DNA from 2 places in the Cytobacillus sp. Bva_UNVM-123 genome. Region 1 is predicted to be linked to the other one. Evidence: a T-box and tRNA genes for the amino acid it is inferred to sense, from the RefSeq annotation. Region 1 holds a T-box; the other holds one or more tRNA genes.
What was found. A T-box is a leader RNA that pairs with one kind of tRNA and senses whether it is charged. The one in region 1 lies ahead of trpS (tryptophan--tRNA ligase), so its partner is inferred to be a tRNA-Trp.
Positions count from the first base shown of each region.

Region 2: it has a tRNA-Trp gene. The T-box ahead of trpS (tryptophan--tRNA ligase) is inferred to sense a tRNA for this amino acid. The anticodon was not compared.

Region 1 is NZ_CM177772.1:1,744,360-1,748,291, forward strand. Features, by position in the region: gene opp4A (oligopeptide ABC transporter substrate-binding protein) at 1-528, shown strand, start outside; gene KDN24_RS08510 (YuzI family membrane protein) at 643-849, shown strand; gene KDN24_RS08515 (YjbA family protein) at 943-1,689, shown strand; gene trpS (tryptophan--tRNA ligase) at 1,716-2,705, opposite strand; T-box leader at 2,835-3,070, opposite strand; gene KDN24_RS08525 (peptide ABC transporter substrate-binding protein) at 3,630-3,932, shown strand, end outside.
Region 2 is NZ_CM177772.1:1,507,505-1,511,436, forward strand. Features, by position in the region: rRNA gene KDN24_RS07145 (23S ribosomal RNA) at 1-549, shown strand, start outside; rRNA gene rrf (5S ribosomal RNA) at 822-938, shown strand; tRNA gene KDN24_RS07155 (tRNA-Asn) at 956-1,030, shown strand; tRNA gene KDN24_RS07160 (tRNA-Ser) at 1,034-1,126, shown strand; tRNA gene KDN24_RS07165 (tRNA-Glu) at 1,145-1,219, shown strand; tRNA gene KDN24_RS07170 (tRNA-Val) at 1,287-1,362, shown strand; tRNA gene KDN24_RS07175 (tRNA-Met) at 1,517-1,590, shown strand; tRNA gene KDN24_RS07180 (tRNA-Asp) at 1,594-1,670, shown strand; tRNA gene KDN24_RS07185 (tRNA-Phe) at 1,841-1,916, shown strand; tRNA gene KDN24_RS07190 (tRNA-Thr) at 1,944-2,016, shown strand; tRNA gene KDN24_RS07195 (tRNA-Tyr) at 2,030-2,114, shown strand; tRNA gene KDN24_RS07200 (tRNA-Trp) at 2,118-2,191, shown strand; tRNA gene KDN24_RS07205 (tRNA-His) at 2,201-2,276, shown strand; tRNA gene KDN24_RS07210 (tRNA-His) at 2,323-2,398, shown strand; tRNA gene KDN24_RS07215 (tRNA-Gln) at 2,459-2,533, shown strand; tRNA gene KDN24_RS07220 (tRNA-Gly) at 2,537-2,611, shown strand; tRNA gene KDN24_RS07225 (tRNA-Cys) at 2,621-2,695, shown strand; tRNA gene KDN24_RS07230 (tRNA-Leu) at 2,729-2,810, shown strand; partial or broken gene KDN24_RS07235 (class I SAM-dependent methyltransferase) at 3,553-3,932, shown strand, end outside.

The DNA.
Region 1 (3,932 bases):
GATGGTGAGCCATTAGTGATTAACTTTGCTTCCATGTCTGGTGGAGATACGGCTGAGCCGTTAGCAAAATATTATATTCAAGCTTGGCAGGCTATCGGTTTAAAAGTTGAGCTTCTTGATGGACGTTTACAAGAATTCAATACGTTCTATGAGCGTGTTGGGGACAAAGGGGATGATGATCCTGAAGTCGATATTTTCCAAGGGGCATGGCAAGTTGGTATTGACGTAGATCCACGTGGATTATATGGTCCTGATGCGATTTACAACTTCTCAAGATGGGAAAATGCTGAAAATGATCGTCTATTAGCAGCAGCTGTTTCTCAAGATGCGTTTGATGTAACCAAACGTCAAGAGCTTTATAAAGAATGGCAGCAACTAATGGTTGAGGAAATCCCTGTTTTCCCAACACTATATCGCTCAAAATTAGTTCCAGTTAACAAGCGTGTTCTTAATTATGCAATTGGTGATGGAACTGGACTAAACTGGAATGATGTTCAAGTTACACAAGAAGCTCCATTTAAGAAGTAATAAGTGAAATAAGGAGAAGACTTGCAATAGCAGGTCTTCTTTTTTGTTCATTTCATATAATGAATAAAAAAGACAAGCCCAAAGGGGTTGATAGCAAATGAAGGAAGAAGAAAGATGAGCATTCGTGTGTTATTTTTATTAATTGGCTTTGGATTAGCGGTTTCTGGAGGGATTAGTACGATCGTTTACTTAAATGTTTTATCAATTGGCTTAGATTTTACTGAATATTTGTACTTTATTGCTGGTAAAATGGAATGTTATTTACTTCCAATTGGCATTATCGTTATTACTTTAGCAATTTATTTAAATGGCTACAATTAGAAATCACTTTTTTCATCTATTCATTGAGGAATAATTTTACTATTACCTGCCAATACTGAGTGACAAACAGCTTGTTGAAGTGGGGGTAGTAAAATGTTATATCTTCATGATGTTTGGGTAAACTGGTTTGAAGGGGAAGAGAATGGCTATAATGTTTGTCACTTTCATGAATGGCGGAAAGATGATGGTGTAGAACTGCTTGACCAAGTCCCTTTACTAAAAATTGATCAGAAACTATTTAATTACATTGAAAATGATCTATCAGAGCTTCCTCAACAACTTCTTGATGATATTTATCAAAAAGCATATTTGCGAAAAAATCATGAACGTGTTCAATTAGAATATTGCTTCGTTGTTTCAGATGGTACAAGCCTTCTTGCGGTTGATACGATAGGCTACAATATTCCGATCCGCAAAAGCAGATTAATTCCACGTCAAGAGCAATTAGCTTATGAAATGATCCATAATCAAAAAGCAAAACTTTATGCATTCAAAGATCAAGTCACCTCGAAAAATTTCCATATTCTTTCACCATCACCTGAGCTAATGAACGGACTCACGAGAAAGGAAAGACAATTAAAGCAACTAATGTTTATGGCGCTTGATCAATTGAAAACTTCAAAAAACGTTGCTGAAGTTCGCTATTGGTATACTGAATGGAGTCCAGAATGTTATTCCGAAATACAACAGATGGATTTCGAGCACGCATGGCTTCAACTATTTGAACAATGCAAATATGATTGGACTCAAAAGCATGAACAATTTTGCGAAAACTTGATTAAAGGACAGCCCTTTTTCGAAAAGCTTTGGGAAATGGAGCATGGTCCTCGCGTAAATTAAAAAAATGGGCTAAAATAGCCCATTTTTTACGATCTTTTTCTCCCTAATCCCATTGCATTTTCCATCTTTTTAAGCATTTTATTCGCGACTTTGCTAGCTTTCTCTGCACCACGATCAAGAATATCATCAAGCTCACTTGATTCCATAAGCGCAGCATATCTTTCTCGGATAGGTTGAAGTTCTTTAATGACAACTTCTGCTAAATCCCCTTTAAAATCTCCATATCCTTTTCCTTCATACATTCTTTCAATTTCTCCAATTTCTTTTCCAGAGAAGATAGAATAGATTGATAAAAGATTTGAAACTCCTGGCTTATTTTCTTTATCATATTTCACGATGCCTTCAGAGTCCGTAACAGCGCTTTTAATTTTCTTTTCAATTTGTTTAATATCATCAAGTAATCGAATAGATGCTTTTGAATTAGGATCTGATTTACTCATTTTCTTTGTCGGCTCTTGGAGTGACATAATTCGTGCTCCAACTTTAGGAATTCTCACTTCCGGAATTGTAAAAATATCATTATATTTATTGTTGAATCTTTCTGCTAAATCACGAGTTAATTCAAGATGTTGTTTTTGGTCTTCCCCTACTGGTACTAGATCGGTACTATATAATAAGATGTCAGCAGCCATTAATGGTGGATATGTTAATAATGCTGATGATACAGCATCTCTTCCAGCTGATTTATCTTTAAATTGAGTCATTCTTTCAAGCTCACCAATATAGGAGATACACTGCATCATCCATGCAGCTTGAGCATGTGCAGGAACTTCTGATTGGATAAATAATGTAGCTTTCTCTGGATCAATTCCAACTGCTACATATAGTGCAGCTAAACTGCGAATATTATTTCTTAATACTAGGCGATCTTGAGGGACAGTGATTGCGTGTTGATCGACGATGCAAAAATAGCAATGATATTCATTTTGAAGTTCCACAAACTGCTTTAATGCACCGATATAGTTGCCAAGAGTAATTGTCCCACTTGGCTGGATGCCTGAAAAAATAGTTTTCATTATAAATTCCTCCTTTATTAATGGCAGAAAAAGTGTAAAATGGAAAATGGGCAAAAAATTTATTCATCCTTTGAATAATATGGACAGTCAAAACGAAAATTAAGCACAAAAAGACCATTCGTCACCTAAAATAGGGACGAATGGTCCGTGTTGCCACCCTAATTACTCGAAAATGAGTCACTTTATTCCATACATGATACAAAGCTGTATGAAACCTCGATAACGTGAGGAAACGTCAGAAAAATGAATGACATTTTTCAAGAAAGCTCAAAAGTCCATTCGATTTATCCGGCTACTTGTTTACACCAAACACAAGCTCTCTTAAAACCTAAGATAAATGTACTACTCTTTTTCAGCGCCATTTACTTTTAAATAGTATTTATTAATTATAACATATTAAGAGAAAAAGCAAAGTTATTTCTTTAGTTGGAAAATAATATTAAATGCAAAAAAGAGTGAAAATTGTCGACAAATAAAGTATGTTAAACCTATGAAAAGACTAACTTTTTACGTATATTGAGAAAAAAATTTAAAAAAAGAATGATATTTTACCTGTAGAAATTTCTTGCAATAATAATTTTGTGTAATTATAATGAGTTTATCAAACGATTTATTTACGAATTTGTTAAATTTAGAATACACATTTTCTTGTAATCGTTGAGAGTATTGAGTTTGAAAAAAATACAAGTTTATTACTAATTGTTAATTGTTATCCTTGAATATATTTGAAATTATCTGAATATAAGGATAATCATTTGAGACATGTTTAGAATATAAACTTGTTTTTTTATTTCAATTGTATAGTTTGGTAACTATATAAAGATAATTTACAGACTATTTAAGCAATACACCTGCAACGTACAAATGTGTTTTTTGGTCATGTTTTCGTAACGTTTGATGATAAAAAAAATGGGGGTATAAATTGTGAAGAAAAGATTATCAGTCTTTTTTAGCATGTTGCTAGTTCTTAGCATGTTCCTTGCTGCTTGTGGTGGAAAAGATAATGCTGGTAGCAGTGACAAAGGCGGAGAAAAAGACACGCCTAAATCTGATGTAAAACAAGAATTAAGTGTAAATATCAATACTGAGCCACCATCCTTACACCCAGGATTAGCGAAGGACTCAACTTCAGGTACTGTACTTCGTCAAATTTTTGAAGGGTTAACTCGTATTGAAGCTGACGGTCTTCCACATGAAGGGGCAGCAGAAAAAATTGATATTTCAGAG
Region 2 (3,932 bases), 240 kb from region 1:
GAGACCTACAAGTCGAGCAGGGACGAAAGTCGGGCTTAGTGATCCGGTGGTTCCGCATGGAAGGGCCATCGCTCAACGGATAAAAGCTACCCCGGGGATAACAGGCTTATCTCCCCCAAGAGTCCACATCGACGGGGAGGTTTGGCACCTCGATGTCGGCTCATCGCATCCTGGGGCTGTAGTCGGTCCCAAGGGTTGGGCTGTTCGCCCATTAAAGCGGTACGCGAGCTGGGTTCAGAACGTCGTGAGACAGTTCGGTCCCTATCCGTCGTGGGCGCAGGAAATTTGAGAGGAGCTGTCCTTAGTACGAGAGGACCGGGATGGACGCACCGCTGGTGTACCAGTTGTCTTGCCAAAGGCATAGCTGGGTAGCTATGTGCGGACGGGATAAGTGCTGAAAGCATCTAAGCATGAAGCCCCCCTCGAGATGAGATTTCCCATAGCGCAAGCTAGTAAGACCCCTGAAAGATGATCAGGTTGATAGGTTTGAGGTGGAAGCGTGGTGACACGTGGAGCTGACAAATACTAATCGGTCGAGGACTTAACCAAAAACGAAAAGCGGAAGTGCCTTGCTTAGGGGCGACAAGCTTAAGACGAGACGGCGAGAAGGTTGTACTTTAACCTTCTTGACGGATTGACTTAAGACCTCGAGCCCCTAGGCACTGGAGCTGGACACGCTTTAAGATTACTCTTTTTTCTTCTTACCATTATCTAGTTTTGAGGGAATGAAATTGTAAATTTTCCTCTTGCAAAAAGCTAAAAAATAGTTATAATAGAGTATGTCTTTGAAAATCTCTTAAATGAGAATATAAAGATATTGGTTTGGTGGCGATAGCGAGAAGGTCACACCCGTTCCCATCCCGAACACGGAAGTTAAGCTTCTCAGCGCCGATGGTAGTTGGGGGCTCTCCCCCTGTGAGAGTAGGACGCCGCCAAGCAGCTTTATTATTATCATTCCGCAGTAGCTCAGTGGTAGAGCATTCGGCTGTTAACCGAACGGTCGTAGGTTCGAATCCTACCTGCGGAGCCATTAGGAGAGCTGTCCGAGTGGCCGAAGGAGCACGATTGGAAATCGTGTAGGCGGTTTATAGCTGTCTCAAGGGTTCAAATCCCTTGCTCTCCGCCATTTACATAAATATATAATGGCCCCTTGGTCAAGCGGTTAAGACACCGCCCTTTCACGGCGGTAACACGGGTTCGAATCCCGTAGGGGTCACCATTTTAAGAAGGCATGCTAAATGCGCGACGTCCTGTCGCAACGCATGCACTCGCACGTCCTGTGCTTCGGAGGATTAGCTCAGCTGGGAGAGCATCTGCCTTACAAGCAGAGGGTCGGCGGTTCGAGCCCGTCATCCTCCACCATTAATATTATTGTCGCGGGGTGGAGCAACGAGCGTTACTTCATCGATTAAACTGCGAGTTGTACCGATTGAGCTGCTTTTTGACTAAGCTTCCTGAAATCGGGACAGTCCTAATGCTTAAAACAAGCATTGTGAAATCTAATAAATATTATTATCGCGGGGTGGAGCAGTCCGGTAGCTCGTCGGGCTCATAACCCGAAGGTCGCAGGTTCAAATCCTGTCCCCGCAATCTGGTCCGGTAGTTCAGTTGGTTAGAATGCCTGCCTGTCACGCAGGAGGTCGCGGGTTCGAGTCCCGTCCGGACCGCCATTTAAAAAAATGTTTGGCTCAGTAGCTCAGTCGGTAGAGAATTTTAAAAGATTACAGCGACAGAGCAAAACATCACCGAATGGTAAACTTTTAAAATTTGCAACAAATCGAGAAGAGATTTGGCGCACACTTTTTATCGCAAAATTAGTTTAGGAAGTAATATTTCATTTGGCTCAGTAGCTCAGTCGGTAGAGCAAAGGACTGAAAATCCTTGTGTCGGCGGTTCGATTCCGTCCTGAGCCACCATTTAAATAATGAATTAAAAATGAATATGCCGGCCTAGCTCAATTGGTAGAGCAACTGACTTGTAATCAGTAGGTTGGGGGTTCAAGTCCTCTGGCCGGCACTGTCTTGTATACGGTGGGGTAGCGAAGTGGCTAAACGCGGCGGACTGTAAATCCGCTCCCTTTGGGTTCGGCGGTTCGAATCCGTCCCCCACCACCATTTAGGGGTATAGTTTAATGGTAAAACGAAGGTCTCCAAAACCTTTGATGTGGGTTCGATTCCTACTACCCCTGCCATTCATTATGGCGGTTGTGGCGAAGTGGTTAACGCATCGGATTGTGGTTCCGACATTCGTGGGTTCGATTCCCATCAGCCGCCCCATAATATAATATTGATTATGAAATTAATACCCTTTCCATTCATTATGGCGGTTGTGGCGAAGTGGTTAACGCATCGGATTGTGGTTCCGACACTCGTGGGTTCGATTCCCATCAGCCGCCCCATATTTTAAGTAATATATATCAAATAAATTCGTATAATGAATAGTAATAATAAATTATTATTGGGCTATAGCCAAGCGGTAAGGCAACGGACTTTGACTCCGTCATTCGTAGGTTCGAATCCTGCTAGCCCAGCCATCTGCGGAAGTAGTTCAGTGGTAGAACACCACCTTGCCAAGGTGGGGGTCGCGGGTTCGAATCCCGTCTTCCGCTCCATTTTAATCTGGCGGCATAGCCAAGTGGTAAGGCCAAGGTCTGCAAAACCTTTATTCACCGGTTCAAATCCGGTTGCCGCCTCCAATTATTAAATATTAATCGTCTCCTTTTATATATGCCGGTGTGGCGGAATTGGCAGACGCGCACGACTCAAAATCGTGTTCCTCACGGAGTGCCGGTTCGACCCCGGCCACCGGTATCGTTAGAATAATTTACGTTCAATTTTTAAAAAATTAAATGCTGAGAAACCATTGATTTAGCAATGTTTCTCAGCATTTTTTGTTTTTCAGGAACACGAAGAAAACGATAAGATTTGAATTCATTTTACACAAAACTTACATAGGGAACACTTTTGATAACACTGATTTGTTAAGTTCAAAATGATAAGAGCTTAACAAAAAAAGCATATCTGAACAAAATCCAGATAATATGCATCAAGTCTCGTATGTTAATATATGAAGGGCTGCAGGGATTACTCCACAGCAATTTTCCGATTGGGTCAAAAAGCGTTGTCCTGTTCCAAAGAGGCTACAATCTTTAACTGAGTATTTTGAGATTGTGGTAAATTTAATAATCGATGAAAGAATTATTTACAAGAACTAACACAAGAAAAAAAGATTGATATTCAAATTTTTTTCCTTAATCAAAAGTTAGATAAAGGTGAGAACGAAGTTGAAAAGGAAGAGTATCGTGAGAAATTAGTTCTTCTTCAAACCGAAAAAGAGAAATATATCCCCATTAGTAGGTTTGATACTATAGTTAGTCAAAACAAGGAACAAACCCGCAGAATTTGCGAAACTTTCTTAGAAGAAATGGAAAACGGTAATATGTCTTACTTGAACAATTGTTAAATCCGAAGGAGTAAAATACGTGAGTACAGCTTTTCAAAACAATCAAAATGGTGAATATTTTGTCTGAAGAATCAAGGAGAAGGTGATTTTATGAAATCAACAGATAAATTCACAGATAAAAAACTGAGGTATATGCAAAATACCGTCCTAGTTATCCTCATGAATATATTGAATATTTAATCACTGAAGCTGGGTTAAATGAGGATTGCATTATTCAGATATTGGCTCGGGGACTGGAATATTAAGCAGGCAGCTGATTGATAGGGGATTTACTGTAATAGGTGTGGAACCAAATGATGATATGAGAACTGTTGCGAAACAATCGCTGATGCCTGATTCCCGTTTTATTTCGATTAAGGCAACGGCTGAAAACACAACTTTAAATGATAATAGTCTAGATTTAGTTACGACGGCACAGGCATTTCATTGGTTCGACAAAAAGAAGTTCAGATTAAAATGCCAACGGATTT